Regions from separate parts of the Nonomuraea sp. NPDC052265 genome, predicted to be linked through region 1. Evidence: predicted binding sites of a transcription regulator. Region 1 holds the regulator's gene; each other region holds the start of a gene.
The links. The regulator HrcA, encoded in region 1, represses chaperone genes, less so after heat shock. The targets are predictions, from matches to a motif close to TTGGCACTCTCNNNNNGAGAGTGCCAA.
Positions count from the first base shown of each region.

Region 1 (9,956 bases):
CAGGCCGGGCAGGTTGCCGCGCAGCCACAGGTCGACGCACGAGCGCGCCAGCGCGGCCCGGGACTCGGGGGTGAGCACGGCGTCGGAGAAGTACTTGGACCCGGTCCAGCCGCCGAGCGACATCAGCACCTTGAGCCCGGGGTGCTTGGCCTTGAGCTTGCGGAGCTGGTTGAGGTTGCCGTTGAGCGCCTGGCCCGGTTGGTCGGCGACGCCGTCCACGCTCTGCTCGGCCGGCACCGGGCGCTGCCAGTCGGCCCACGGGTCGGCCGAGTAGCAGGAGCCCTCGGCGTTGACGAAGCCGAAGGCGTAGTTGAGGTGGGTGAGCTTGGCGGCGGCGCCGCTGGCGTCCACGTCCTTGACGTGGTAGTTGCGCCCGTACACGCCCCACTGGATGAAGTAGGCGACCCGCTTGAAGCCGGAGTGGGCCTCGGCGGGCGCGGAGACCGCCGTCAGCCCGAGTAAGAGCGAGAGTGCGAGGACGATCTTCTTCACGGGCGCTCCTGGGGGGTGAACTTATAAGAAACTTTCCTATAAGTTGACGCGATCGTAGAACCGTCACCCCTCGCCGTCAACGACGCGCGCGACCTCCTCCGCGCTCGACAGCAGCTCCCACGCCCGGGCCGGATCGCCGAAGAGCGACAGCACCAGCTCGGCCACCTCCGGCCTGGTCGAGGCGGCCACGAGCAGGGCGAGGACATGCTCCGCCGGAGGGCGCAGGAACGCGTTCGTCCACGCGGTGACCGGCTCGGCCGCCACCCACATGCGCCGGGCCACCTCCCGCGCGAACGCCGCGTCGTACGGGCCGCCCGCCGCGATGGCGTCGGCCGCGATCCAGGCGCACGCCGAGCCCAGGTTCGCGCCCTGGCCGGTGATCGGGTCGCTGGCGACCCAGGCGTCGCCGATCGCCAGCGCGACGCCGCCGCCGGGCGAGATGTTGAACCCGAAGGCCGGGCCGGGATCGAAATCAAGAGCCTGCCGGCGGTCAGCAGGCAGCCGGGGTCGAGGAAGTGCGGGCTGCCCAGCGCCCGCTCGCGGGCCTGCGCGCGGCCCATCCTGCCCACGGTGTTCGGCAGCCGTCCGCGTCGCCCTCGCTGTAGAGCGTGGTCGCGACGCCGAGCTGCTGCAACCGCAGCGCCAGTGTCAGCCCGGAGATCCCCGCGCCCATGATTCCGATGCCCGTCATGTGCCGCCTCCTTCGATGGCTCGGAGCACACCCGTGAGCAGGCACACTGGATGACGTGCCATCCACCCTGCCCGACGGCGATCCGGCGCCCGCCTCCGGCGAGCTGCCCGACAGCGCTCTGCGCGGGCTCGGCGAGCGCCCGTTCGGCTTCTACGTGCACGTGCCGTTCTGCGTGACCCGCTGCGGCTACTGCGATTTCAACACCTACACGGCCTCCGAGCTAGGGCCCGGCGCCTCCCATCGCGACTACGCCGACACGGTCGTGGCGGAGGTGCGCCTGGCCCGCCGCGTGCTGGGCGACGCCGACCTGCCGGTGGAGACGGTGTTCTTCGGCGGTGGCACGCCCACGCTGCTGCCCCCGGAGGACCTGGCGCGCGTCCTGGCCGCGATCGACGCCGAGTTCGGGCTGCGGCCGGGGGCGGAGGTCACCACCGAGGCCAACCCAGAGTCCGTCGACCCCGCCTACCTCGACAAACTCCGTCAGGGCGGCTTCAACCGGGTGAGCTTCGGCATGCAGAGCGCGCGCGAGCACGTGCTCCAGGTGCTCGACCGCACGCACACGCCGGGCCGCCCCGCGCGGGCCGTGCAGGAGGCGCGGGCGGCCGGGTTCGAGCACGTCAACCTCGACCTGATCTACAGCACGCCGGGGGAGACCGACGACGACTGGCGGGCCTCGCTGGCCGCCGCGATCGAGGCCGGGCCCGACCACGTGTCGGCGTACTCGCTGATCGTGGAGGAGGGCACCAGGCTGGCGGCCAGGATCCGGCGCGGCGAGCTGCCGATGCCCGACGACGACGTGGCCGCCGACCGCTACCTGATCGCCGACGAGATGCTGGCCGAGGCCGGGTTCGGCTGGTACGAGGTGTCCAACTGGGCGACCTCCGAGCAGGCCCGCTGCCGGCACAACCTGCTCTACTGGACCGGCGGCGACTGGTGGGCCGCCGGCCCCGGCGCCCACAGCCACGTCGGCGGCACCCGCTGGTGGAACGTCAAGCACCCGGCCGCCTACGCCCAGCGCCTGGCGGCGGGCACCTCGCCCGCGCACGCGCGCGAGGTGCTCGCCGACGCCGACCGGGCCGCCGAGCGGCTGATGCTGGAGCTGCGGCTGGTCTCGGGCTACCCGCTCGCCGAGGTGGCCCCCGGGGCGCGCACGTCCGTGGCGAGCGCGCTGGCGCGCGGGCTGCTGGAGCCCGAGCCGTTCAGGGCGGGCCGGATGGTGCTCACCCTCAAGGGGCGGCTGCTGGCCGACGCCCTGATCACCGAGCTCATGTGATGAGGCGGATGGCGAAGGGGTAGCGGTAGTTCTCGCCCCGGTTGGTGGCGATGGCCGCCTGGATGTGGAAGATCAGCGACACGATCCACACGAGCGGGAACAGCAGCAGGCCGACCAGCACGACCGTCAGCACGCCCGCGACCAGGTAGCCGATGAACATCGTGATCTGGAAGTTCAGGGCCTCGGCCGCCTGGTCCCTGACGTAGGGGGACTCGTCCTTCTTCATCAGGTAGATGATCAGCGGGCCGATCCACGAGACGAGCAGGCCCAGCAGGTGGGCGAGCATGGCCATCGTGGTGTCGTCGCTGCCGCGCCGCGGGCCGAACCGGCCGGGCACGTACGGCCCGGCGGCGGGGTAGCCGTAGCCCGGCTGGGCGCCGTAGCCGGGGGCCTGGCCGTGGCCGGGGGGCTGGCCGTGGCCGGGCGGCGGGGGCACGTAGCGGGGCGGCGTCGGCATGGGGCCGGGCTGCGGGCCGCTCTGGCCCGGCGGCTGCCGCCCGTAATCGGGCTGGGAGCCCGGCTGCTGCCCGTAGCCGAGCTGGGGGCCGGAGCCCTGGTCGCGGGGTACGTCCGAGGGCGGGACGTACGGGGAGTCGTCGGCGGGCGGGTCCTGGCTCATGATGCCTCCGTAACGAAGTCGATCAGTTCCTCGACCCGGCCGAGCAGCTCCGGCTCCAGGTCGGTGTAGGACGAGACGGCGCCCAGAATGCGCCGCCAGGCGTCCGCGGGCTCCATGCGCCAGCCCAGTGCGGCGAGCACGCCCTCCTTCCACGGCACCCCGCGCGGCACGTCGGGCCAGCCGGGGATGCGCAGCACGGACGGTTTGACCGCCTGCCAGATGTCGATGTACGGATGGCCCACGACGAGCACGTGCGGCGAGGTGATCCGGGCCGCGATCCGGCTCTCCTTCGACCCCGGCACCAGGTGGTCGACCAGCACGCCCAGCTTGCGGCCCGGCTCGGGGGCGAACTCGGCCACGATGGCGGGCAGGTCGTCCACGCCCTCCAGGTACTCGACCACGACCCCCTCGACGCGCAGGTCGTGGCCCCAGATCTTCTCCACGAGCGCGGCGTCGTGCACGCCCTCGACGTAGATCCGGCTCTCCTTGGCGACCCGCGCCCGCAGCCCCTCCACCGCGATGGACCCGGACGCGCTGCGCCTGGGCCCGGCCGGGGCCGCGGCCGCCGGGCGCACCAGCGTCACGGGCCTGCCCTCCAGCAGGAACGCGGCCGGCGCCAGCGGGAACAGGCGGCGTTTGCCGAACCGGTCCTCAAGGGTGACGGCCTCCTTGTCGCAGGCCACCACGGCGCCGCAGAAGCCGCTGTCGGCGTCCTCCACGACCAGGTCGAGTTCGGCGGGCACCTTCGGGATCTTGCCCTTGCCCGGCCGCCGCCAATTGCCCGCCAGCACATCACCCTCGTACACACGGGGACCGTAGCAAATCACCCGCTCACCGCAAGGCGCTTACGCGCGCCGCTGCGCCGTACGAGGATGACGATCGTGCCGATGATGCCGATGAGCAGACCGGCACCGGGGATCAGGAACAGCGCCGCGACCCCGCCGAACACGCCGCCCGCGGCCGAGAGCACGTCACGGCCCACGCCGAAGCGGGCCGACGACGCCTCCTGCGTGGCGCAGGTCAGCTGGTAGTCGCCCTTGGCGGGGGCGTTGACGGCGAGGATCTCCTGCCAGGCGGTCCCGCCGGCGGTGAGCGTCTGGGTGCCGGAGACCTTGACGAGCCTGGCCTGGGCCGGGCCGCCGGAGATCTCGCACTGGTAGTTGACCCGCGTGTCGGTGGCGATGTACACGGCCGGGCGCTTGGCGGGGTCGATCGCCACCTTCACGCTTTCGCCCGACGCGAACGTGGTCGTCGGTGCCATGTCCGTCACGCTGCTCAGCACGCCGCCGGCGAACACGACCACGCCCACGACGCCCAGCACCACGGCCACGGCCCACACGACCGCGATCCACCACAGGCGTGGCTTGATCGCCTTGCCGTCGATCCTGGCCGGGAACTGGGGCTGCTGGTTGTACTGGTTGTACTGGCCGTACTGGGGTGGGGGGCCGTACTGGGGCTGTTGCTGCTGGTAAGGGGGCTGGCCGTACTGCGGGGGCTGGGGCTGGGCGTACTGGGAGGGCTGACCGTAGTAGGGACCCTGCCCCTGGGGCGGTCCGTACTGCGGGGGCTGGGAATTGTCGGTCATGCGGCAAGTGTGAGGCCTGTCGCTTGTAAGTCGCTAGCAACAGGATAGGACCCGGTGTTATCGCACCTTGTGGGCGAGAGCCGTACACTTGGCACTCGGGAACACGGAGTGCTAGACCTGTCGTTTCCCTGTTAGGCAGAGGCAGGAGGTGAGCACGTGCTCGACGATCGGAAGCTGGCGGTGCTCCGCGCCATTGTCGAAGACTACGTGTCCACCAACGAACCGGTGGGCTCCAAGGCGCTGGCCGAGCGCCACAATTTGAAGGTCTCCCCGGCAACGGTCAGGAACGACATGGCCGCTCTGGAGGAGGACGGGTACATCACCCAGCCGCACACCAGCGCGGGCCGCGTGCCGACGGACAAGGGCTACCGCCTGTTCGTCGACCGGCTCTCGCAGGTCAAGCCCCTGTCGGGGGCCGAGCGGCGGGCGATCGAGACCTTCCTCGCCGGCGCGGTCGACCTCGACGACGTGGTCTTCCGCACCGTGCGGCTGCTCGCGCAGCTCACCAGGCAGGTCGCGGTCGTGCAGTACCCGACGCTGACCCGTTCCACGGTCAGGCACGTCGAGCTGGTCCCGCTCAACGACCGGCGGGTCATGCTCGTGCTGATCACCAACACCGGGCGCGTCGAGCAGCGCGTGATCGAGCTGCCCGAGGTGGTGGAGGACGACCGCATCGCCCACCTGCGCGCGGTGCTCAACTCCTGCCTCGACGGCTGCGGGCTGAGCAACGTCCCCGAGCTGGTCGCCGACCTGCCCGAGCGGCTGCCCGCCGAGGACCGGCCCGCCGTGGCCACGATCCTGTCGGTGCTGCTCGAAACCCTCGTCGAACGCCATGACGAGAAGATCGTGTTCGCCGGCGCGGCCAATCTCGCGGGCGCCGACTTCGCCACCGGCCTGCGCGACGTGCTGGAGGCGCTGGAGGAGCAGGTCGTGCTCATGCGGTTGCTCGGCGAGACATCCACAGACACCCCGTCCGCGCTCACCGTGCGCATCGGCTCGGAAAACCCCTACCTTCGCGGCACGTCCATCGTCGCAACCGGATACGGTTCTGGCGACAACCAACTGGCCCGGCTCGGCGTGCTGGGTCCCACGAGGATGGACTACCCCGTGACGATGGGCGCCGTACGCGCGGTGGCACGCTACGTCAGCCAGATCCTGGCTGCATCTTAAGAGGTCGATAAGTGGCAAACAGCGACTACTACGCCACCCTCGGGGTGCGCCGTGACGCCAGTCAGGACGAGATCAAGAAGGCCTACCGCCGCCTCGCCCGCGAGCTGCACCCCGACGTGAACCCCGATCCTGAGACCCAGGAGCGGTTCAAGGAGATCACGCAGGCCTACGAGGTGCTGTCCGACCCGAACAAGCGCCAGATGTACGACCTGGGCGGAGACCCCTTCGGCGGCGGCGCCGGTGCGGGCGCGGGCGCCGGCGGTTTCGGGGCGGGTTTCCCCTTCAGCGACATCATGGACGCCTTCTTCGGCAGCGCGGGCGGCACCCGCGGGCCGCGCTCGCGCGCCAGGAGGGGCCGCAACGCCACCATCCGGGTCGAGCTCGACCTGCGCGAGACGGCGTTCGGCACCACCCGCGAGCTGGTCGTGGACACCGCCGTGCTGTGCGAGGTGTGCCACGGCGCCGGCGCAGCCTCCGGCACCCACCCCGACACCTGTGACATGTGCAACGGGCGCGGCGAGATCTCCCAGGTCACCCGCTCGTTCCTGGGCCAGGTCATGACCTCGCGGCCGTGCCCCCAGTGCGGCGGTTTCGGCAGCATCATCCGCCACCCCTGCCAGGAGTGCTCGGGCGACGGCCGGGTGCGCACCCGCCGTACGATCAAGGTCCGCATCCCCGCGGGCGTCGAGGACGGCACCCACATCCAGCTCGCCGGCGAGGGCGAGGTCGGCCCCGGCGGCGGCCCGCCCGGAGACCTCTTCCTGGAGATCGTCGAGCGCCCCCACGAGATCTTCGAGCGGCGCGGCGACGACCTCCACTGCACGGTCCAGATCCCGATGACGGCCGCCGCGCTGGGCACGATCCTCGCCGTGGAGACGCTCGACGGCTCCGAGGAGATCGACGTGCGCCCCGGCACCCAGTCCGGCCAGGTCATCACCATGTACGGACGCGGCGTGCAGCGGCTCAACGAGTCCGGCAGGGGCGACCTGCTCATCCACGTCAACGTCGAGACCCCTTCCCGGCTCGACCAGCCGCAGGAGGACCTGCTGCGCGAGCTTTCCAGGCTGCGTGGAGAGGAGCGTCCGCCGGGAAAATTCGCCCCGGGCCAGCAGGGTTTCTTCTCCCGCCTGCGTGACGCCTTCAACGGCAGGTGACGATCACCCGTGACCGTCCCCGTGTTCCTCGCCGAGGACCTGAACGGCTCCGAGCTGACGCTCGACGGCCCTGAGGGGCGGCACGCGGCCTCCGTGCGGCGCCTGCGCGCCGGCGAGCGGGTCGACCTGACCAACGGCGCGGGCGACGTCGCCGAGTGCGTGGTGCGCGAGGTGTTCAAGGACGCGCTCGCGCTCGACGTGCTCGCCCGCTACACCGTCGAGCCGCCCGCGCGGCGGCTGGTTGTCGTCCAGGGGCTGCCCAAGGGCGACAGGGGCGAGCTGGCCGTCGAGATGATGACCGAGGCGGGGGTCGACGTGATCGTGCCCTGGGCCGCCTCGCGCAGCATTACGCAGTGGAAGGGCGACAAGGTCGCCAAGGCGCTGGGCCGGTGGCGTTCCACGGCCCGCGAGGCGGGCAAGCAGGCGCGCCGGTTCCACCTGCCCGAGGTGGCCGAGCAGGCCTCCACCGCGCAGGTCGAGGGGCTGCTGGCCGACGCGGCGCTGGGGCTCGTGCTGCATGAGGAGGCCGTCGAGCCGCTGTCGAGGGTGGCGCTGCCGTCCGGCGGCGACATCGTGGTGGTCGTGGGGCCCGAGGGCGGCGTCTCGGAGGACGAGCTGCGCAGGTTCGTCGCGGCCAAGGCGGTGCCCGTGCTGCTCGGGCCGACCGTGCTGCGCACCTCCACGGCGGGGGTGGCGGCGGCGGCCGTGCTGCTCGCGCGCACCGGGCGCTGGTAGGCCCGCCTCGGGGCCTCAGGGCGTCGTGTGCGGCACGTCCACGAGCGGGCTGCTCAGGTCGCTCGGGGCGGCGGTGGGCATGTCGTCCGGCGGGCACTCGTCGGAGGGGCACGTCGTCGGCGCGTCGGTCGCCTCGGACGGGGTCGGCGTGGGCGTCGGCGTGACCTCGGGGCAGTCCTGGTCGCCGGCGGGCTCGCCGGTCGGGCAGGGCGTGGAGGACGGCGTCGGCGACGGCGTGGGCTGCCGGGTGGACCTGGCCGCCTCCGAGGGCCGGTGGGTCTCGCTGTGGCTCGGCGGCACGACCACCACGGGCGGTGGCTCGGCGCTGTGACTGTCCCGCCTGGGCGGCGTGGACAGCCTGGTCGAGGAGTTGCCGGGGGTGGTGGTCGAGTTGTCCACGACCTTGACGGGCGTCTCGAAGATCTGGGAGCGCAGCCCGGGAACGACCATCACGATCGTCCCCGCCACCAGCACGGCGCTGATCGCCGCCGCGCCCGCACGCCACCAGAACAGGTTACGGACGCCGCGCCGCTCGATGCGGGCGCGGATGATCTGCAGTCCTTCCGGCGAGGGCACGACCGCGTCCGCCTCCGCGCGGAGCGCACGGCGCAGGACGTCGCCGTACTCGTCGGGGGGCTGGGTCATGACATCTTCTCCAGGACGGATCGCAATGCGGCCATGCCACGTGCGGTGTGGCTCTTGACCGCGCCCTTGCTGATTCCCATGGCGTGGGCGATCTCAGCCTCGGACAGATCTCCGTAATAACGCAGAACCAGTGCTTCTCTCTGTCGGGTCGGCAGGGCGCGTAACGCCTCGATGACGGCGGAGCGTTCCAGCTCGCCGATCGCGCCGTTCTCGGCGCTCGGAGCGTCCGGCAGGCCCTTGGGTGCGTACTTCTCGACGACCGCGCGGTGACGCAGCACGGAACGGGACCGGTTGACGACAGACTGACGCAGGTAAGCGAGTGCTTTGTCGGGATCGCGTAGTCTGCGCCAGGCGCCGTGAATGGCGACGAACGCGTCCTGCACGACTTCCTCGGCGGTTGCCATGTCACGCACCAGCAACACCGCGAGACGCACCAATGACCGGAAGTGCGCGCTGTAAAGCGCGGTCACGGCCACGTCGGCATCCCACCCGACCGGCACCGCCCCCATCGACCTGTCGGCCAGAAGGGTTTCGGTGGTCACATCAGTGGGACGCGCGGCCTTCCCAGAGGGTTTACTCTCTTCCGGTTCTGAAGGTTTCCCCGGTTCCTTAGGGTGCATTACCCAGTCGTGTTCCTCGCCAGGTGGCGCTCGCCCGACCCTGAATCAACTTTTTTGCCCTGAAGTGTCGCACACTCACCCTAACCGCGCGGATCTTCCGGCGCACGACACCACGGATTACCGATTCGCAACGGACTGCCGAACGGTCGCTCTCGATAGGGTACTGCCGTGAGCGACTGCCTCTTCTGCAAAATCGTGGCCAAGGAAATTCCGGCCGACGTCGTCTACGAGAACGCCAGGGCGCTGGCGTTCCGCGACATCAATCCGCAGGCCCCGACCCACGTGCTGGTCATCCCGCGCGCGCATCACCCCGACGCGGCCTCACTGGCCGCCGCCGACGACGGGCTCGCCGACGACGTGCTGAAGGCCGCGCACGCCGTCGCCGTCCAGGAGGGGGTGGCCGAGAGCGGCTACCGCGTCGTCTTCAACACCGGCGCCGGCGCCGGCCAGACCGTCTTCCACGTGCACGCCCATGTTCTCGGAGGGCGTGACCTCACGTGGCCGCCCGGCTGATATTGACGCGAGCAATCAGCCTGGTGCCGGATACGATGGGCGGAGAAGAACACCGAACAGACCGGGAGGCATCAGGCCGCTGGCCTTGCCCATGTCCGAACTACACGAATCCCGACGCACGGCACCTCCCTCGCGCACTCAAGCCAAGGTGCTGATTCCGGACGAATACCCGATGGTCAGCCTCCTCGGCTCCCGTGACGAGCTGCTTCGCGTCATCGAGGGCGCCTTCAGGGCCGACATCCACGTACGGGGCAACGAGATCACCGTCACCGGCAGTCCCGACGAGAGCGGCGCGGTCGTGCGCCTGTTCGAGGAGCTGGTCGAGGTGCTGCGCAGCGGGGGCGAGCTCACTCCCGACGCGGTCGAGCGGAGCATCGCCATGCTGCGCATGACCTCCGACCGCCCGGCCGAGGTCCTCTCGCTCGACATCCTGTCCTCCCGCGGCCGCACGATCAGGCC
Region 1 is NZ_JBIUBJ010000007.1:61,496-71,451, forward strand. It holds gene ACIHAD_RS22125 (glycoside hydrolase family 18 protein) at 1-492, opposite strand, end outside; gene ACIHAD_RS22130 (hypothetical protein) at 556-762, opposite strand; gene ACIHAD_RS22135 (hypothetical protein) at 983-1,183, opposite strand; gene hemW (radical SAM family heme chaperone HemW) at 1,239-2,456, shown strand; gene ACIHAD_RS22145 (DUF4870 domain-containing protein) at 2,449-3,075, opposite strand; gene ACIHAD_RS22150 (DUF3097 domain-containing protein) at 3,072-3,881, opposite strand; gene ACIHAD_RS22155 (hypothetical protein) at 3,899-4,660, opposite strand; gene hrcA (heat-inducible transcriptional repressor HrcA) at 4,817-5,830, shown strand; gene dnaJ (molecular chaperone DnaJ) at 5,842-6,984, shown strand; gene ACIHAD_RS22170 (16S rRNA (uracil(1498)-N(3))-methyltransferase) at 6,994-7,719, shown strand; gene ACIHAD_RS22175 (hypothetical protein) at 7,735-8,364, opposite strand; gene ACIHAD_RS22180 (SigE family RNA polymerase sigma factor) at 8,361-8,873, opposite strand; gene ACIHAD_RS22185 (histidine triad nucleotide-binding protein) at 9,153-9,497, shown strand; gene ACIHAD_RS22190 (PhoH family protein) at 9,589-9,956, shown strand, end outside.

Region 2 (9,956 bases), on a different contig from region 1:
GCACGCTCGACCGGGTGCCGAGCTGGTTCATGACGGCCGGGCCCGAGGTCGCCGGCCTGCCCGCGCTCTGGGGCGGCAACCTGCCCGACCACGCCTACAACTTCTACCTGGTGCGCACGCCGATCGTCGTCGGCATGCTGCGCTCGTTGTTCCAGGAGTTGTGGGGCCGCGCCGTGCCCCTGCCCTGGGGGCACAGGGGCGACGGCATGGTCCAGGTGCTCCGCCTGGCCGCGCAGGGCGTCTGCGACGACTCCATCGCCCGCCAGCTCGGCGTCTCGGTCCGGACCGTACGCGCGAGGTTCGCCGACGCCATGGCCGAGCTGGGCGCGCAGTCGCGGTTCCACGCCGGCGTGGAGGCCGCCAGACGGGGATGGCTCAGCTAATACTCTCCGCCGGGGCCGCTTCGGTCATATGGTGGGAAGGTGCTGGAAGACGTCCCCCGCGACCCGTTCGCGGACGACCCGAACGACCCGTCCTCGGCGATGGGCGCTCTCGACGACGCCGAGCCACTCACCGCGGCCGAGCGCGACGAGGCCATCACCGACCTGGCAGACGTCGAGGTCTTTCGCTCCCTGCTCGAACCGCAGGGGGTGCTGGGCCTCGTGCTCGACTGCCCCGAGTGCGGCGAGCAGCACTTCTTCGACTGGGAGCTGCTGCGCGGCAACCTTCGCCAGATGATCGAGAAAGGCCAGCCCCAGGTGCACGAGCCGGCCTTCCACCCCGACCCCGCCGACTACGTCAGCTGGGAGTACGCCCGAGGCTACGTCGACGGCGTCATCGACACGGAGGAGCGCCGCTGATCGACTTCCGAGACATCGTCCAGTAGCGCGCCCAGCAACCGCACCGCAGGGTCGGACGAGTCCCGCGCCCGGCCCTGTGCGACCGCGTCGAGCAGCTCGTCGGTCTGGAGCAGGTCGTCGGTCGCAAGAAGCGCATGGAGCTCGTCCTCCGGCGTCAAGCCGACTCCAGCTCGGCCATCTGCCGCAATCTGGCCAGCGCCCGATGCTGGGCTACGCGGACCGCACCTGGTGACATACCGAGTACATTACCGGTCTCCTCGGCCGACAGCCCCGACACCACCCGCAACAGCAGCAACTCCCGCTGGTTGTCGGGCAGCCTGGCCAGCAGCCTGCGCGCGTGCTCGACCTCGATGTAGCGGACCACCGTCTCCTCGGGCCCAGGGCCGTCGTCGGGCCCGTCAGGCAGGTCCTGGGTGGGCACGGCCGAGCGCACCGAGCTGCGCAGCGCGTCGGCCACCTTGTGCGAGGCGATCCCGAACACGAAGGACGCGAAAGGCCGCCCCATGTCCCGGTATCGCGGCAACGCGGACAACACCGCGATGCACACCTCCTGGGCTACGTCATCGGCAATGTGATATTGCCCTGAAACCCTGCCCAGCCTGGCGCGGCAATACCGCACCACCATGGGACGCAACTCCCCGAGCAGAGATTCGATCGCACTGCGATCTCCCTGCACGGCGAGGCTCGTCAGTTCCCTTAGGTCGGAGTCATCCGTCCGTGCCGGAAGTCTCGACGCGAGCCTTACCCCAATTTTGGCGTCGGCGACGCTTCCCTCGCTCACGATAGGCATGATGCCCGCACTGATCCGGCCTGTCCCCATGGCGAACGGCTACGGATTGGTCACATTGAAGCGACGATAACCAGCAGTAATCAGACGACCACACTAAGCCCGAAAAACTGACATAATATTTCACCCCATTAGCCGAAATGCACGACAATTGCCAGCCCCCGACGCTTAACCGGCACTCCCGGTTTACTCCAATAATCCACCTCTTCCCCCACTTTTCCCCGTCGCCGGCCGCTCACGCCCCAGAAGCCTCAGGCGTATTTGCCTCCCGTCCGAAACCCCGGTCCGGGGGCGCCGCCCACCGCGCGGGACCGCTTCCCGGCGCCGCCGAGGCCCCACGGCGCCCTCCCGGCGGCGTCCGGACGGGCCGGGAAAAGCCGACGGCCCGCACCGGAGGGAACCGGTGCGGGCCGTACAGGCGCGGGGGGAACCAGGCGGGTCAGTGACCGTGGCCGTGGCCGTGGCCCTGGCCGGCGGCCGCAGCCTCCTCCTCGGGCTTGTCCACCACGAGCACCTCGGTCGTCAGGAGCATGCCCGCGATCGAAGCCGCGTTCTGCACCGCGGACCGGGTCACCTTGACGGGGTCGATGACGCCCTGGGCGATCAGGTCGACGTACTCGCCGGTGGCGGCGTTGAGGCCCTGGCCGGCGGGCAGCTCGGCGACCTTGTGGGTCACCACGTAGCCCTCCAGGCCGGCGTTCTCGGCGATCCAGCGGGCCGGCTCGACCAGCGCGCGGCGCACGACGCCGACACCGGTGGCCTCGTCGCCGGTCAGGCCGAGGTCGTCGAGCTCCTTGCCCACGTGGATGAGGGCCGAGCCACCGCCGGAGACGATGCCCTCCTCGATCGCGGCGCGGGTCGCGGAGATCGCGTCCTCAAGGCGGTGCTTCTTCTCCTTCAGCTCCACCTCGGTGGCGGCGCCGACGCGCAGCACGCACACACCGCCGGCGAGCTTGGCCAGGCGCTCCTGCAGCTTCTCGCGGTCCCAGTCGGAGTCGGACTGCTCGATGGCAATCTTGATCTCCTTGACGCGGTCCTCGATCGCCTGCTGGTCACCGGCGCCGTCGACGATGGTCGTGGCGTCCTTGGTGACGACGACGCGGCGGGCCGTGCCGAGCACCTCGAGGCCGACGTGCTCCAGCTTGAGGCCGACCTCTTCGCTGACGACCTGGCCGCCGGTGAGGATCGCCATGTCCTGGAGCATCGCCTTGCGGCGGTCACCGAAGCCCGGGGCCTTGACGGCCACGGAGGTGAAGGTGCCGCGGATCTTGTTGGTGACCAGGACGGCCAGGGCCTCGCCCTCGACGTCCTCGGCGACCACGAGCAGCGGCTTCTTGGTCTGGGCGATCTTCTCCAGCAGCGGCAGGAAGTCGGCGATGGAGGAGATCTTGCCCTGGGTGAGCAGGATGTACGCGTCCTCCAGGACGGACTCCATGCGCTCGGGGTCGGTCACCATGTAGGCCGACAGGTAGCCCTTGTCGAACTGCATGCCCTCGGTGAACTCGAGCTCCATGCCCATGGCGTTGGACTCTTCGACGGTGAGGACACCGTCCTTGCCCACCTTGTCGAACGCCTCGGCGATCAGCTCGCCGATCTTGGCGTCCTGGGCGGAGATGGTGGCGACGTTGGCGATCTCCTTCTTGTCGCCCACCTCGCGAGCGCTGGCCAGCAGCCGGTCGCTGATCTCCTTGGCGGCCTTGTCGATGCCACGCTTGAGCGACAGCGGCGAGGCGCCGGCGGCCACGTTGCGCAGGCCCTCGCGGACCATCGCCTGGGCCAGCACGGTGGCGGTGGTGGTGCCGTCGCCCGCGATGTCGTTGGTCTTGGTGGCAACTTCCTTGGCGAGCTGGGCGCCGAGGTTCTCGTAGCGCTCCTCCAGCTCGATCTCACGAGCGATGGTCACACCGTCGTTCGTGATCGTCGGCGCACCGAACTTCTTGTCGATGACGACGTTACGGCCACGCGGGCCGAGGGTTACCTTCACGGCGTCCGCGAGGGCGTTGACACCGCGCTCAAGCGCGCGGCGGGCGTCCTCGTCGAACTGCAGGATCTTCGCCATTGCTGAAAGTCCTCTCCTGGCGTCGAAAGCCCCGGGCCCTCAAGAGCGCCCGGGGCTCGACACAACCGGCCTACTTCTCGATGATCGCGAGAACGTCGCGGGCGGAGAGCACGAGGTACTCCTCGCCGCCGTACTTGACCTCGGTACCGCCGTACTTGCTGTAGAGGACGACGTCGCCCTCGGAGACGTCGAGCGGAATACGCTTGTCGCCGTCCTCATCCCAGTTGCCGGGGCCCACCGCGAGGACCTTGCCCTCCTGCGGCTTCTCCTTGGCGGTGTCCGGGATGACCAGACCGGAAGCGGTGGTCTGCTCTGCCTCAAGCGGCTGAACCACGATGCGGTCGCCGAGCGGCTTAACGGGAACCTTGGTGGCGGTCGTCACGATCGGACCTCCCCTTCAGATTTGAATGATCTAGAAGAGGCGACCAGCGGGGCCTGCCGTCGCGGGTGTCAGACCTGCCTCGTCGCACGTTGGCACTCTCAAGGTGAGAGTGCCAACAGGAAACATATGCAAGAGGGGCTTGACAGTCAACACGAACGCGTCTGCTCAGAGCGATCAGACGTAGGAGCCCTCGACCAGATCGGCGACGACACCGGGCCGGGAGGGGGTCCAGCCGAGCTCGGCGCGCGTGCGTGTCGCGCTGATGCGCTGGCCGAGCGCCAGGGCCTCGGCGAAGCCCGTCCCCAGCACCTGGGCAGCCTCGGCCAGCGGCCAGGGCTCGGCCTGCGGCTTGACGCCCGCGGACCGGGCCGCCGCCTCGGCCACGTCGGTGACGGGCACGGCCTCCTCGCTGATGCCGTGGTAGACGCGGGCGCCGCCCCTCTCCAGGACGGCGACGACGAGGTCGGCCAGGTCGTCGACGTGCACGAACGTCCAGGTGGGCGGCTCGCCTCCGGCGGTGACGTACACGCCGGAGCCGCGCTCGGCGGCCTGGGCGCGCAGCAGGGCCGGGATGCCCGCGCCGCGCCCGTGGACGACGCCGGGCCGGATCACCGAGCCGCCGCCCTCGATGACCAGCCGCTCGATCTCGTGCCGGTACGCCACGAGCGGAATCGGGTCGGCCGGGCTGTCCTCGTGCCCGTCGGCGGTGGCCCCCAGCACCCACACGCCGCTGGTGAAGACGACCTTCCGGCCCGACGCGGCGAGCACGCCGATCGAGGCGAGGTCGGTCTCCCTGTCGCCGCTGAGCTGGGCGGCGACCACGACCGCCTCGATGTCCGGGGTGATCGCGGCGGTCAGCGCCGCGGCGTCGGCCAGGTCCCCGTAGCGCTCGTCCGCCACGCCCGGCACCCGCCGGGACCCGTCGGCGGCGGGCCGCACCAGGACGGCCACCTCGTGCCCATGGTCGGACAGCCGCTCGACCACCGCGCCGCCGATGTACCCGGTCGCGCCCAGCACCAGCACCTTCATGATGATCCCCACCTCGAAAATTTCCACGTTGAACATTTCGACGTCGTGGACAGTACCGCACGACCCCGAACATTTCAACGTCGAAGCTTTGATAGGGTGATCCCGTGGATGACGCGGTCGACGCGATACTCGGACAGTGGGCGCGGACACGGCCCGACGTCGACGTGTCCCCGATGGGCGTGATCGGCCGGGTCTCGCGCGCCTCGCGCCTGCTGGAGCGCGGCGTGAAGGACTTCTTCGCCGAGCACGGGCTTGAGGCGTGGGAGTTCGACATGCTGGCCACGCTCCTGCGCAGCGGCGCCGACGCCACCATGTGCATGAAGGACCTGTCCTCCTCGGCCATGGTCAGCCCCGGCGCGCTCACCAACCGGATCGACCACCTGGTCCGGCGCGGCCTGGTCCACCGCTGGCCCGCGCCGCACAACCGCCGCATGACGCTGGTCGCCCTCACCGACGAGGGCAGGAGGGTCGCCGACGAGATGCTCGTCCTGCACGCCGCCAACGAGGAGCGGCTGCTCGACGGGCTGTCCGAGGAGGAGCGCGAGGCGCTGGCCGGGCTGCTGCGCAGGCTGCTGGTGTCCCTGGGCGACACCTCTTTGTGAGCGATTGCGAGTTATGGGCGATCCCGAGTTGTGAGCGGAGTGCGTACATGGATCTCGACGCCTTCGGCGAGCTGCTGACCCCGCGCGGGCAGCGGGCGCTCGCCGAGGCCGCGGAGCTGGCCGGGACCGATCCGGTCGCGGCGGCGACCAGGCTGCGCCGCACCTACGACGCGGCGCTCACCTCCGCCGCCCTGACGCAGGCGGCGCTGCGGGAGCGCGCCAGGGCGAAGTTCGGCGCGGACGCGGCGGTCATGTACTTCACCCCGCACGGCCTGGAGCAGTCCACCCGCCGGGAGGTCGCCGACCACCGCGCCCGCCGCATGGGCGGCGGGCGGGTGATCGACGCCTGCTGCGGAGTCGGCGGCGACCTCCTGGCGCTCGCCCGCTCCGGCTGCGCCGTCGACGCCGTCGACCTCGACCCGCTCACCGTGGCCGTGGCCGCGGCAAACGCCGGCGCGCTCGGGCTGGCCGACCGGGTGCGGGTGCGCGTGGGCGACGCGGCGCGGGTCCGGCCCGAGGAGTACGACGCGCTGTTCGCCGACCCGGCCCGGCGCAGCGGCAAGGGCCGGACGTTCGACCCCATGGCGTACTCGCCGCCCTGGCCGGTCGTGCTCGACCTGGTCGCGCGGGCCCCGCGGGCCTGCCTGAAGGTCGCCCCCGGCATCCCGTACGAGTTCGTCCCCGAGGGCGCCGAGGCCGAATGGGTCTCCTACAAGGGCGAGGTCAAGGAGGCCACCCTCTGGACCGGCCCGGGGAACGGCCCGGCGGACGGCACCGGCTTCGCCCGCCGCGCCACCCTGCTGCCCGGCGGGCACACCCTGGCCGCCACCGGGGCGCAGGCCCCCGTCGGCCCCGTGGGCCGCTACGTCTACGAGCCCGACGGCGCCGCGATCCGGGCCCACCTCGTGGGCGAGGTGTCCGAAATGATCAACGGACGCCTACCCGACCCCATGATCGCCTACATCACCACCGACGAGCCGGGGCACACCCCGTGGGCCGCCGGATACGAGGTGGACGAGGTCATGCCGTTCTCGCTGAAAAGGCTCCGCGCGGCCCTCCGTGAACGGCGGATCGGAAATGTCACCATCAAGAAGCGCGCTTCGGCGGTCGACATCGAACGCCTGCGAGCCGATCTCCGACTTTCCGGCGAGAACTCGGTCGTCATTATCCTGACCCGCATTCTCGATAAGCCTTCGGTTATCATCTGCAACCCCATCTCACCTGCCTGAACAAACCAAAGCGGTCATTCTTCCGCTAAATACGATCTTTCACTTCGGCCCTGCCGGACCTTGATCGAAAGGCTAAGGTGGACGGGCGGGAGTTCTCCCCCTTATGCGGTAACCCGCGTACTCGCCTTTTCATCTGCAAACCGGACCTATCCCACCGCTGCGCGGCAGACCGTCGGCGAGCGAAGGAGCCTTTCGGTGGACCATTCCAACCACACCACCCTTCTGCAGGCAGGCGGCCAGTCCGCCATCTCCGAGAGGATGCGGGACCTCCTCGCGCGCGCCGCCCAGGACCACGTCTACGAGCAGCGCACCCAGGGAGCCGTGCTCGACGAGATCCGCCAGCGTCTTGAAGGCATGGAGTGGCTGCTGCGCGAGGTGCGCGAACGCGAGCTCGGCGGCCTGAGCGGCACCCTCGAATCGGTGAGCGGGCGGCTCGACGACATCACCGCCAAGCCGCCGATGTGGGCGGAGGGCCTGGCCCAGCACGTCGAGGCCGTACGCGACCACGTCGACGCCGTCGGGGAGAAGATCGGCCACGTCGACGCCCGGGTCGCGCCGGTGGCCGAGCTGCCGAGCCTGTGGGCGGATCTGGGCACCGTGGGCGAGGCCGTCGACGAGGCACTCAAACGCCTGCAGTCGGTGCTCGACACCACCGACGGCATCACCCAGGGCATGTCCGACTTCGCCGGCAAGCTGACCCAGCTCAACTCCAGCATGGAGGCCGCGGCCAACCGCTTCACCCGGCTCGACAAGTCGGTGGCCGACCTGTCGGGCCGCACCGAACGGGTCGAGAGCGTGGTCGGCGGGCTGGCCGAGAGCGTCGTGGCCACGTCGCAGCAGGTGGCGGTCAAGATCGACGCGGCCGAGCAGCGGCTGACCGGTCGGCTCGACGACACCGACCTGCACATCGCCGCCCGCCTCGACGAGGCCGACAAGCGCCTGGCGGGCCGCCTCGACGAGACCGACGAGCGGCTGACCCAGCGCCTGAACGAGCGGCTCGACCGCGGCGACGAGCGCCTGGCCGCCAAGCTCGACGAGGCCGACCAGCGGCTCACGGTCCGGCTGTCCGACGTCGAGCAGCGGCTCACCGGCCGCCTCGACGAGGCCGACCGGCACCTCGCCGTCCAGCTCGGGGAGAGCGAGCTGCGGCTCAGCGGGCGACTCGACGGCGTCGACTCCCGGCTCGACCGGGTCGAGGGCCGGCTTCTGGGGCTGGACACCCGGCTCACCGGGTTCGACGGGCGGCTGGAGTCGGCCGACGAGTGCCTGGCCGACATCGACACCAGGCTCGACGGCGTCGACGGCCGCATCAGCGGCGTCGACAAGCGCCTCACCTCGGTCGACGGCCAGCTCGGCGGTCTCGGCAAGCGCCTGGGCACCATCGACGGCCACCTGGTCCGCCACGACGACCGCTTCGACGCCCTCGACGGCCGCCTGGGCTCGCTCGACGAGCGCGCCTCGGCCACCGACCAGCGCCTCACCGAGACCGCCGTCCGCAGCGAGGGCCGTTTCAACAAGCTGGACAACCAGATGGAGTCGATCGACGAGCGGCTGGTCGAGGCCGAGGAGCACCTCATCACCCGCTTCGACACCCTCGACGGCCAGTTCAGCGGCCTCGACAGCCGTTTCAACGGCCTCGACACGCACCTCAACGGCCTGGCCGCCCGCGCCGATCAGGCCGGCGCGCACCTGGAGTCGGTCGACGACCGCGTCCAGGCCATGAACCAGCACGTCAGCCAGCTCCCGGCGGCCCTGGCCATCCCCGAGCGGGTCGGCGAGCTGATCGAGTCACAGGCCGGCGCGCAGGCCGACCGCCTGTCGGCCGCCGCCGACGCGCTCACCGAACTGGTGCGCTCCCGGCCCGACCGCGACGAGCTGAGCGAGACGGTCAGCGGCATCGTCCAGCCCGCCACCGACGACCTCACCAAGCGGCTGGCCGCGCTGGAGGAGACCATGCTGGCGCTGGCCGAGGCCCTGCTCCGGCCCACCAGGACGAAAGACTGAAGCCCCCGGCGGTGCGGCACACCCGCGCCGCACCGCCGGCCTTCCGGCCCGCCAGGGCTCAGACGTGGACGGTCGTGATCGGCAACGACGAGTCCGCCGGGATTTCCAGGGTCGAGGGCGTGACCCCCGCCGCCACCAGGTCGGACCCCAGAGCGGCGACCATGGCCCCGTTGTCGGTGCACAGCCCCGGCCGGGGCACCCGCAGCCGTACGCCCGCCTTGTCGCAGCGCTCCTGGGCCAGCGCCCGCAGCCGCGAGTTGGCCGCCACGCCGCCGCCGATCAGCAGGTCGTGCACGTCGTACTTCTTGCACGCCTGCAACGCCTTGCGGGTCAGCACGTCGACCACGGCCTCCTGGAAGGACGCGGCCACGTCGGGCACGTGGATCGACTGCCCGGACGCCTCGCGCGCCTCCACCCAGCGGGCGACGGCGGTCTTGAGCCCGGAGAAGGAGAAGTCGAGCGTGCCGTCGTCGATCTTGCCCCGGGGGAAGGTCACGGCGGTGCCGGAGCCCTCGCGGGCGGCCCTGTCGATGTGCGGGCCGCCGGGGAAGGGAAGCCCGAGCACCCGGGCCACCTTGTCGAACGCCTCGCCGGCCGCGTCGTCGACGGTCGAGCCGAGCGAGATCACGTCTTCGGCCACGTCGGGCACCAGCAGCAGCGAGGAGTGGCCGCCGGAGACCAGCATGGCGATGCACGGCTTGGGCAGCGGCCCGTGTTCGAGCTGGTCGACGGCCACGTGGGCGGCCAGGTGGTTGACGCCGTAGAGCGGCACGCCGAGGCCCAGCGCGTAGGACTTGGCCGCGGCCACACCCACCAGCAGCGCCCCGGCCAGGCCCGGCCCGGCGGTGACGGCGATGGCGTCGATGTCGGAGAACCTGAGCCCGGCCTCGGCCAGCGCCGCCTCCACGGTCGGGGTCATGGCCTCCAGGTGCGCGCGGGAGGCGACCTCGGGCACCACGCCGCCGTACCTGGCGTGCTCGTCCATGCTGGAGGCGATGGTGTTGGCGAGGAGCGTGTGACCTCTGACGATGCCGATGCCGGTCTCGTCGCACGACGTCTCGATG
Region 2 is NZ_JBIUBJ010000001.1:997,632-1,007,587, forward strand. It holds gene ACIHAD_RS04645 (LuxR C-terminal-related transcriptional regulator) at 1-383, shown strand, start outside; gene ACIHAD_RS04650 (DUF5319 domain-containing protein) at 423-800, shown strand; gene ACIHAD_RS04655 (hypothetical protein) at 761-958, opposite strand; gene ACIHAD_RS04660 (sigma-70 family RNA polymerase sigma factor) at 955-1,590, opposite strand; gene groL (chaperonin GroEL) at 2,027-3,646, opposite strand; gene groES (co-chaperone GroES) at 3,717-4,031, opposite strand; gene ACIHAD_RS04675 (NAD-dependent epimerase/dehydratase family protein) at 4,203-5,084, opposite strand; gene ACIHAD_RS04680 (MarR family winged helix-turn-helix transcriptional regulator) at 5,162-5,659, shown strand; gene ACIHAD_RS04685 (methyltransferase domain-containing protein) at 5,707-6,888, shown strand; gene ACIHAD_RS04690 (hypothetical protein) at 7,084-8,892, shown strand; gene tsaD (tRNA (adenosine(37)-N6)-threonylcarbamoyltransferase complex transferase subunit TsaD) at 8,951-9,956, opposite strand, start outside.
Region 2: a site for HrcA is predicted at 4,118-4,144, ahead of groES (co-chaperone GroES). Genes of this name have one in related genera too.

Region 3 (9,956 bases), on a different contig from region 1:
GTGCCGGTGAACCCATGGCAGAGCAGCACACCGACCTGACCCGCTTGGTGGTGGTAGGGCTCCGCGCCTGGCATGAGCGGCATAACAGCTCCTCCACGCAATTTCATCCCGGAACTGCCCGATCGTCGCACGTTCCGGGGTGATTGTGCGAGAGCTGGTGTAGTTGCATCTCGCCAGGGATGGGAAGATGACTCTGCTCAATCATGATGTCCTGGGGAAGAGGTGGCCGGGTGTTCTACTGGGTGGTCAAGGCCATCTTGAAGCCGATCCTCATGCTCTTCCGTCCGTGGACGGAGGGTGGGGACAACGTACCCAAGCAGGGGCCCGTGATCCTGGCCGGAAACCACCTCTCCTTCGCCGACCACTTCTTCGGCCCGCTGCAGATCCGCCGCAAGGTGATCTCGCTCGGCAAGGCCGACTACTTCACGGGCACCGGCCTCAAGGGCTTCTTCACCCGGCTGTTCTTCAGCGGCGTCGGCACCGTGCCGATCGACCGCTCCGGCGGCAAGGCCAGCGAGGCCGCGCTGCGCACCGGCCTGCGCGTCCTGCGCGAGGGCAACATCCTGGGCATCTACCCCGAGGGCACGCGTTCGCCCGACGGCCGCCTCTACAAGGGCAAGACCGGCGTGGCCCGGCTCGCGCTGGAGTCGCGCGTGCCGGTCATCCCGTGGGCCATGGTCAACACGTACGAGATGATGCCGCCCGGGCGTCCCTTCCCCAAGCTGGGCATCCGTCCGGGCGTCAGGTTCGGCAAGCCGCTCGACTTCTCCCGCTACTACGGCATGGAGGACGACCGGCTGGTCCTGCGCGCGGTCACCGACGAGATCATGTACGCGCTGATGGAGCTGTCCGGCCAGGAGTACGTCGACAAGTACGCCGCCAGCGCCAGGGTCGAGATGGAACGTGCCGCCCGCGCCGCCGCCAAGGCCGCCTCCTGAGGGCCCGTTCCCTTGTTCCCCGTCAGGTCCTGAGGGCCTGTTCGCTTTTCGTCATCGCGCTGGTCAGTGAGGTCAGCTCGGCGCGGCTGAGCCGGTCGATCAGGTAGTCCCGCACGACCGCCACGTGCCCGGGCGCGACGCGTTCCAGGCAGCGCCCGCCCGCCTCGGTGAGCACGGCCAGCACCCCGCGGTCGTCGGAGGGGCAGGTGGCCCGCTCCACCAGCCCCGCCTTCTCCAACTGCGTGATCTGGTACGTCAGCGCGCTCTTCGACACCACCACGCCCCGGGCCAGCTCGGTCATGCGCATCTGGCGGCCGGGGGCGTCCGACAGCCGCACCAGGATCTCGTACTGCGGGTGCGTCAGCCCGGCCGCGGCCTTGAGCTGCTCCTCGATGCGCCGTTCGAGCAGGTGGGAGGCCGACAGGAAGGCGCGCCAGGCGGCCATCTCCGTCTCGTCGAGCCAGCGGGTGTCCGTCACGTCCCAAGTGTACTTGTTGTTCAGTTTTGAACTACCGGTAGAGTGGTTGTTCAAATCTGAACGACTCCCTTGGAGGGTCCATGATCGACCGGGCGCGTCCCGTCGCGTTGCTGCTGGCCAGGATCGCCGTCGGGGTGATCTTCCTGGTGCACGGCTACCAGAAGTTCGCCGACATGGGCATCGCGGGCACCGCGAAGTTCTTCGAGTCCGCGGGCATCCCGCTGGCCGGGGTGGCCGCACCCGCCGTGGCGGTGCTGGAGGTGGCCGGCGGGATCGCACTGATCCTCGGCGCCGCCCTGCCGGTCGCGGGCACGCTGCTGGCCCTCGACATGATCGGCGCGGTGGTGTTCGTCCACGGCTCCAACGGCTTCGGCGCCGGTGAGGGCGGTTACGAGTTCGTCCTCGCGCTGGCGGCGGCGAGCCTGGCGGTGGGATTCACCGGCGGCGGCGCCCTGTCGCTCGACACCCTCCTGGCCCGCCGCCGCACCCCCGCCCCGGCCACCGCCTAGCCTCCGGGCCGCCCGCGGCCCTCGCGCAGCCACACCATCGGTAAGGCGTGCGCGAGGCCCGCGCGGGCCGCCCTCTCGGCGCGACGTACGCGAGGGCCCCACGGCCGCCGGCAAACCGCGGCAACGGCCGCGCGGCTCTTCGGGCGTGCGGGGGCGCCGATGTCGCGCGGGGGGCTCAGGTCAGGTGGGCGCGGATCTGCCTGATGTGGTCGGGGGTCGTACGGCAGCAGCCGCCGATCAGCGACGCCCCGGCGCGTTCCCATTCCTTGGCGGCCAGGCCGTACTCCACCGGGTCGGACAGCCCCAGCCACCGGCGCCGCTCGGCGTCCCACGTCTCGCCCGAGTTGGGGTAGACGACGACGGGCAGGCCGCCGGACAGGCGGGCGACCAGGCCGGGGATGTGCCGCGGCGCCGTGCAGTTGACGCCCACCGCCACCACCTGCGGGTTGCCGGAGAACAGCGCGGCGGCCCGGTCGATCGGGGTGCCGTCGTTGATCCGCTCGGCGTCGCGGCAGGAGAAGCTCACCCACGCCTTGACCTCCGGCGTGGAGGCCAGCAGCCCGGCCAGCGCGCGAGCCTCGGCGTACGACGGGATGGTCTCGCAGGCCAGCAGGTCGGCGCCGGCGGCGGCCAGGATCTCCCAGCGCGGACGGTGCCAGGCCAGCAGGCCGTCCTCGTCGAGGTCGTAGTCGCCGGTGTACTCGGCGCCGTTGGCCAGGTAGGCGCCGTAGGGGCCGACCGAGGCCGCCACCAGGCCGTGACCGGCCTCGTCGCGAGCCTGCCCGGCCAGCTCGACCGACAGCCTGATCAGCCGCTCGGCCTCGGACCGGTCGAGCCCGCGCCGCTGGAAGCCCGGGATGGTGGCCTGGTAGCTCGCCGTGGTCGCCACGTCGGCGCCCGCGGCGTAGTAGTCGGCGTGCACCCGCCTGATCAGCTCGGGCTGCTCCAGCAGCAGGCGCGCCGACCAGAGCTCGTCGCGCAGATCCGCGCCGAGCGACTCCAGATGCGTGGACAGGCCGCCGTCCAGGACGAGTGTGCTCACCCGTCCAGAATAGGAGGCCGCGGGGGATGATGGCGCATGGGAATGGCACGCCTTTTCCTGAGAGCGCGTGAATATCGCGACGAAGATATCGTGCGTGCGGAATTCATAATGCTCGCGCGGCGGGTGTGGCCGTCGTCCGTGTGGTGGCGGGGCGTCGTGGGACGCCGTCCGGCTCGGGTGCGCGCTGCCGCGCATGGCGCAGGGATCGCGCATTATCGGGCCGAGTTTTCCGTGAAATCGGCGAAGTATCCCGAATTTGAAAGGGCGATGCCGTCGAGTCCGGTGCGGCATGGCTGGAGCCGTTAGCCGGCTATTCGGTATTCGCCCAGTGTGTCCTCGGGCGAGACGCACCCGTCCCGGGGGCGGGCCACCGGCGGGCAGCGCTGCGCTACTGCGCAGCGCTGCCCGCGGTGTCAGCGGCGTTTCCAGAAGGGGCCGCGGCGCTTTCCGGAGCCGGGGTCGCCGAGGGGATCGCCCGGGTCCCCTGGGAGCGGCGGGCCGGTGGGAGGGACGGGGTCGCCGGGGGCGAGCGGGCCGCCCTTGGGGAACGGGTCCCCCGGGGCGATGGGGCCGTCCGGCGGGACGGGGTCGCCGGGGGCGCGCGAGGTGCCGGTGAGGGTGGCGAGGACGTCGACGGCGTGGTCGTGCAGAGCCCGGACGTCCGTGCCCGGACGCTCGGCCGCCTCCAGGTCGCGGGCCAGTGCCGTCAGCGCCTCGTTCCCGCCCAGGTACGCGGCCAGCGCCGCCAGACGGGAGCCCAGGTCGGCCAGGTACAGCGCGTCCGGCAGGCGCATCGCCTTGAGCCGGTCCAGTTCGGCCTTCAGCTGCGGCCTGACCGACTCCAGCCGGTGCGCCGGGCGCGGCGACACGGGAGGCGCGAACTTCGGCGAACCCCCGTACCCGGGGCCACCGGAACCGGGCGGCGGAGGTCCGGCGGGGCCACCGCCCGAAGACGGGGCCGGGAAGGCGGCCTCGGCCGGGGAAGGGGCGGGCCCGCCGCCGGCCGGCGGGTCGGGAACGCCGAAGCCCTGGTCGAAGGCCGGGGACGGCGGCATCATGCGGGAAGCGCTCGCCGGACGCGCCATCGTCATGGCCTGCGCCACGAAGCCCATGGACGGGTTCGGCGGCAGTTCCCACCCGCTGGGCGGCTCGACCGGCTGGATGACCCGATGCTCGGGCCCGCCCTCGGCGACCTGCCGGGTGTCGATCGCCACGTACGCCGTGAACCGGCACAGCACGCCGTTGTCCAGGGAGACCGCCAGGATCCGCGACTCCAGACCGTGCTCGCCCATGGCGTACCGGTCCTCCAGCTCGCGCAGGTGGGCGCGGGCCCAGACGGCACGGAGGGCGGGACTGTCCGTGGTCACCCCCGTGACCTGCTCCTCCCACGGCCCCTCGGCCGACGTCCCGCGTACGGTGACGGCCTCGGCGCCCTCGCGGCACCGCCCGTACACACGAAGCGGCACCCCCGGGAAGATCGAGCCGAGATGGGTGACGGTGTCCGGCTCGGTCTCCAGCCCCTTCAGGGACAGGTCCGTCACCAGCGGCGCGCCGATCCTGCGGTGGATCTGCTCCATCGCCGCGTCGAGCCGGTCCTCCGACTCGACCAGCTCGCACCGGCCCGCGCCGAGCCCGGCGAGCCTGCCGAGGAACCCGGCGTTCACCGCCCTGTCGATCCCGACCGTGTGCACCCGCATCGCCGACAGCGCGCCGCCGGTCTGCTCCAGGATCTGGTCCTCGTTGCCCACCTGGCCGTCGGTGACCAGCACCAGCACCCGCTCCCTGTCGCCGGGCGGGCCGAGGAGCGCGATGGCGCGGCGCAGCGGTTCGAGCAGCTCGGTGCCGCCGCGCGCGTCGACCCGCGCGAGGTGCTCGACCGCGCGGTACCGGTTGCGGTCGGACGCCTCCACCAGCCCCTCGAACGCCGCCTCGACCACCGAGTCGAACGTCAGCACGCCGAAGCGGTCGTGCGCGGTCAGCGTGTCGACGATGCGCGCCGCCGCCCGCCGCGCCGCGACCATCTTCCAGCCGCCCATGCTGCCCGAACGGTCGAGCACCAGCACCACGTCCCGCGGCGCGCGGGCGGCCTGGAGCGCGGGTGGGACGACGGTGAGCGCGAACGTCCCCCGGCCGTCGAACTGCAACGACGTGGACGCCTCGAACGACAGGCGCAGGACGAAGTCCCGGTCGAGCCGCTCGCCGGGACGCAGGCGTACGGTGTGGTCCTCCTCCTCGACCACGTGCAGGCTGGAGGCCAGCTCCCGCAGGTCGAGGCCGGAGGCGTCGACGCGGGCGGTGAGCGAGAGACGCACCGGGCTGGGGAAGCCGGGCAGCAGCACCGGCGGCGTGATCCTGGACGCGTCGGGCACGGCGTCGGTGTCCGGCGCCACCCCCGACCCCGCCGGGTCGCCGTCGAGCGGGGTGCCGGGGACGTACCGCGGGGCCACGACGAGCGGGAAGCGGAACGTCGCCGCGCCGTCCTCGTAGGGGAGCGGCTGGCTCAAACTCAGCCTGACCGAGACGCGTTCGCCGGGCAGGATGTTGCCCACCCTGATCGTGAACACGTCGGGCCGGTCCTCCTCGGCGATGGCCGCCCGCCTGCCCTCGCGCAGCGCCTGGTCGTAGTCGGCCCTGGCCTGGCCGCGCTCCTTCAGCACGCCCTCCACGACCCGGTCGTCGGCCTCCATCCTGAACCCCGTCACCGCCGCCCGGTCGGGCAGCGGGAAGACGTAGGTCGCCTCCAGCGTGACGTCGAACGGGTTGCGGAACCCCTGTTCGACCTCGACCCCGGCGACGAGCCCGGAGATGTCGGCGTGGACGTCCACGCTCTCCAGCGGCAGGTTGCCGCGCTCGGTCAGCAGCGCGCCGAACCCGGCGTCCGGCACCGGCAGGCACCGTGCGGGCTCCAGCGAAGTGATCTTCACAGCAGTCTCCTCTCTACGAGCACCGCGAGCAGCGGTCCCGCCGCCGCCAGCACCGCCTGAACGTCCTCCTCGGACGGAGGCCGCCCCCCGTCCCACAGAACCCGCACCCCGTCCCCGAGCGCGACCCCGGCGACCACCCCGCCGGGCTGCCGCTGATCGTGCCGGGCCACGTCTTCGGGGCCGCCGCCCGGGGCGGGGCGGCTCGGCCGGTCGGCCCAGAACCGCCCCCGGCCCGCGTCGCCGCCGGCCCGCCCGCCCGGCGGTTGCCGCGCGTCGCGCGCCTCGCCGTCGAGGGCTCCGTGCGTGGTCGCGGTCACGGACGCGGGCCCCGCGAAGGGCGGCCTCTCCGGCCGGGGACGCGGGCCCTCACCCGGGGACGGCACGTCGGCCAGACCGGCGGCCGTCGCCAGCATCGTGTTCGTCGCCCCGGCCAGCGCCGTCTGGATCTCGGCGATCGAGTGCCCCGCCGCCTGCATGCGTTTGACGGCCACGAGTTGCAGCAGGTGCCGCCGGCCGTAACGGGCGATCCTGCCGCGCCGGGTCAGGGGCGGGTCCACGAGGCCGATGGTGGTGTACCACCTGATCAGGCGCTCCCCAGGCACATCGCGGACCCGGCCGTTGACCGGCTGCGCGCCGGCGCGCAGCGCCCGCGCCGCATGCTCGGCCAGCTCGCCGATGGTCCAGGTGTCGCTCATACCTCCACAATGACACTGTCACTATTGCACTGTCAATGACGGAAAGATCGGAAGAATCGAGCCCCGGATGACGTTGTAAAAGGGGCAAGCACGACTGAAGGGGAGGAAATACGACATGGCTACGATCACCGGTCCGCTCTCGGGTGACGCCAAGAACACTGTCGCCGAAGCCCTGCAAGGCGCCCTTGTCGATCTGATCGATCTGTCGCTGATCGCCAAGCAGGCGCACTGGAACCTCGTCGGCCCCCATTTCCGCCCGATTCACCTCCAGCTTGACGAGCTGACCGACCTGGCCCGTACCCACATGGACACCATCGCCGAGCGTGCCGTCGCCCTCGGCGTGAACCCCGACGGACGCTCGGCGACCGTCGCCAGGTCCACCCAGCTCCAGCAGCCCGAGCGCGGCTGGCTGGAGGACGGCAAGGTCGTGGCGACCGTCACCGACATCCTCGACGGCATCAGCAAGCGCATGTACGAGCGCATCCGCGCCACCGACGAGGCCGACCCCGTCAGCCAGGACCTGCTCATCGCCGTGACGCAGGACATCGACAAGCAGCACTGGATGTTCCAGGCCCAGCGCTGACCGCCGCCGGCAGGGACACGCGAAAGGCCCGGGCATCGGCCCGGGCCTTTCGCGTGTCCGCGCCGACGAGGTGGGCGATCTTCCGCGCAGTGGGTACGGACTGTCACGCATCGTCCGGGGACCGCCGACGATCTCGCGCCGCGATCGGAGCGCGGGGTTTGCACAGAGTTTGATGTCACGAGTCCTTGCCATTCATGTCGGTGCGGTCGACTAGCGTGGCACCTAGAGGAGGCCCCACGATGTCCCACAAGACTCTCCTCCGCACGGGCCCGCTCTTGCAGGGCGGCATCAGCCCGTACGGGCCGCTCACGCCGGCGTCCGCCGACGGGCTCGCGCTGCCGCCGGGCTTCACCGGCCGGGTCGTGGCGCGTTCGGGTGACAAGGTGGCCGGGCTCACCTGGCACGCCGCGCCCGACGGCGGCGCCTGCTTCCCCGACGGCGCCGGCTGGATCTACGTGTCCAACTCCGAGCTGCCCCTGCTCGGCGGCGCCTCCGCGGTGCGCTTCCGGGCCGACGGCTCGGTCGCCGACGCGTACCGCATCCTGTCGGGCACCGACCTCAACTGCGCGGGCGGCGCCACGCCGTGGCACACCTGGCTGTCGTGCGAGCTCGGCGACCGCGGCCGCGTCTTCGAGTGCGACCCCTACGGCGCCCGCGCCGCCCGTCCGCGCCTGGCCATGGGCCGCTTCAGGCACGAGGCCGCCGCCTGCGACCCCGAGCGGCGCGTCGTCTACATGACCGAGGACGAGCAGGACGGCTGCTTCTACCGGTTCCGGCCCGGCGACTGGGGCGACCTGACGGAGGGCACGCTGGAGGTGCTGTGCGCGTCGGGCGGATGGCGGCCGGTGCCCTCCCCCGCCGCCCTGCTCACCGCGGCCCGCCACCAGGTCGAGGACGCCCGCCACTTCGACGGCGGCGACGGCTGCCACTACGCGGGCGGCGTCTGCTACTTCACCACCAAGGGCGACACCGGCCTGTGGGCCTACGACGCGCAGACCTCCACGCTCGACCGGCTGTGCGAGGGCGTGCGCGCGATCACGGCCGCGCCCTCGGGCGACCTCTACGTGGCCAGGGAGACGACGGAGATCGACGTCATCGCCCCCGACCGGGCCGTCACGCCGTTCCTGCGGCTCACCGGGCACGACGGGGCCGAGCTCACCGGGCTGGCGTTCTCGCCGAGGGGCGACCGGCTCTACTTCTCGGCCAGGCGGGGCCGTACCGAGGGCCACACCTTCGAGGTCGGCGGCCCCTTCCGCCCCTGACCGGACGTCCTCGGCTCAGGCCGGGCCGCTCAACCGGTGGCCGCGAGGTCGAGCGACCACATCTCCTCGGTGACCTCGACGCCGTTCTCCAGGCCCTTCTCCGCCGACTCCAGCTCGAACCCGGCCGTCTGGTAGATGCGCCGAGCGCTCACCAGGCAGTCGCGCGTCCACAACGTGATCCGCCGGTAGCCGCGCGCCCTGGCGTGGCGCAGGCACTCGGTCACCAGGCGCCGCCCGATCCCCAGCCCCCGCGCCGACGGCTCGACCAGCAGCATGCGCAGCTTGGCCGTCGTGTCGTCCTGGTGCACGCAGAACACGCATCCGGCGCGCTCGCCGTCCACCTCGGCGATCCAGCCGGCGTCGCGGGCGGGGTCGTAGGCGCCCACGATCCTGGCCACGAGCTGCTCGAACTCGGTGCCCCAGCCGTACTCCTCGCTGTAGAGGGCGCCGTGCCGGTAGGCGACCCAGCCCAGGTCGCCCGTCCGCGGGGGCCTGATCACGTACGAGCGGGCGGAGGGCTCGCCGAGCAGTCGCCTGATCGTCGCCATGCCGCCGACCAGGAGCGCCTGGTCCTCCTCGGGCAGGCCGCCGAGCAGGCGCTCGATCTCCTCGGCCGAGCGGCGGTCCAGCCCGGCGAAGGTGGCGGCGCCGGCCTCGGTCAGCCGTACGAGCTGCTTGCGGGCGTCGGCGGCCGACCGCTCGCGGGACACCAGCCCGTCGCCCTCGAAACGGGCCAGGATCCGGCTCAGGTAGCCCGCGTCGAGGTCGAGCAGGCCGCGCAGCTCGCCGGTCTCCATGCTCTCGGCGTGCGCGAGCTCGAACAGCACCCTGACTTCCGTCAGCGAGTAGGGCGAGTCGAGCATGCCTGCCTGGAGGACGCCGATCACTTTCGTATAGAACCGGTTGAAGGCTCTGACCTCAGAAACCCTTGCCTCCGTCAACGAATTCATTGCTCTAGTCAACCATAAGAAGGATCCCGTTGTGAACCTGTACATAGGCGGCTACGGCCCCGGCATCGTCACGGTGGGCGGCGAGCTGACCCGCGTGGCCTCGCCGTCGTTCCTGGCCGCGCACCCCACCCTGCCGGTGTTGTACGCGGTGGGCGAGTTGCGGCGCGGCTGGCTCACCGCCTTCACCATGGAGGGCGGCCTGTCCCCGCTGGACGAACGGTCCAGCGACGGCGACAGCCCCTGCCACCTCGCCGTCCACCCCTCGGGGACCCTGCTGGCCGTGGCCAACTACGGCGACGGCACCGCCGGCCTGCACCACCTGGACGAGCGGGGCGCCTTCACCGGCGACCCGATCGTCCTGCGGCACGAGGGCTCGGGCCCCGACCCCGACCGCCAGGCCGGCCCGCACGCCCACATGTGCGTCTTCCACGAGGACGTCCTGCACGTCTCCGACCTGGGCACCGACGAGATCCGCCGCTACCGCCCGGACGGCTCCCCGCTCGACCCGATCACCCTGGCCCCCGGCACCGGCCCCCGCCACTTCGCCTTCGCCGGCGACCGCCTGTACGTGGCCG
Region 3 is NZ_JBIUBJ010000003.1:202,630-212,585, forward strand. It holds gene ACIHAD_RS10415 (alpha/beta hydrolase) at 1-83, opposite strand, end outside; gene ACIHAD_RS10420 (lysophospholipid acyltransferase family protein) at 231-938, shown strand; gene ACIHAD_RS10425 (MarR family winged helix-turn-helix transcriptional regulator) at 961-1,416, opposite strand; gene ACIHAD_RS10430 (DoxX family protein) at 1,497-1,925, shown strand; gene mmuM (homocysteine S-methyltransferase) at 2,101-2,967, opposite strand; gene ACIHAD_RS10440 (VIT domain-containing protein) at 3,381-5,891, opposite strand; gene ACIHAD_RS10445 (helix-turn-helix domain-containing protein) at 5,888-6,586, opposite strand; gene ACIHAD_RS10450 (DNA starvation/stationary phase protection protein) at 6,702-7,169, shown strand; gene ACIHAD_RS10455 (alkaline phosphatase PhoX) at 7,409-8,431, shown strand; gene ACIHAD_RS10460 (GNAT family N-acetyltransferase) at 8,461-9,318, opposite strand; gene ACIHAD_RS10465 (lactonase family protein) at 9,413-9,956, shown strand, end outside.
Region 3: a site for HrcA is predicted at 6,596-6,622, ahead of ACIHAD_RS10450 (DNA starvation/stationary phase protection protein). Genes of this name have one in related genera too.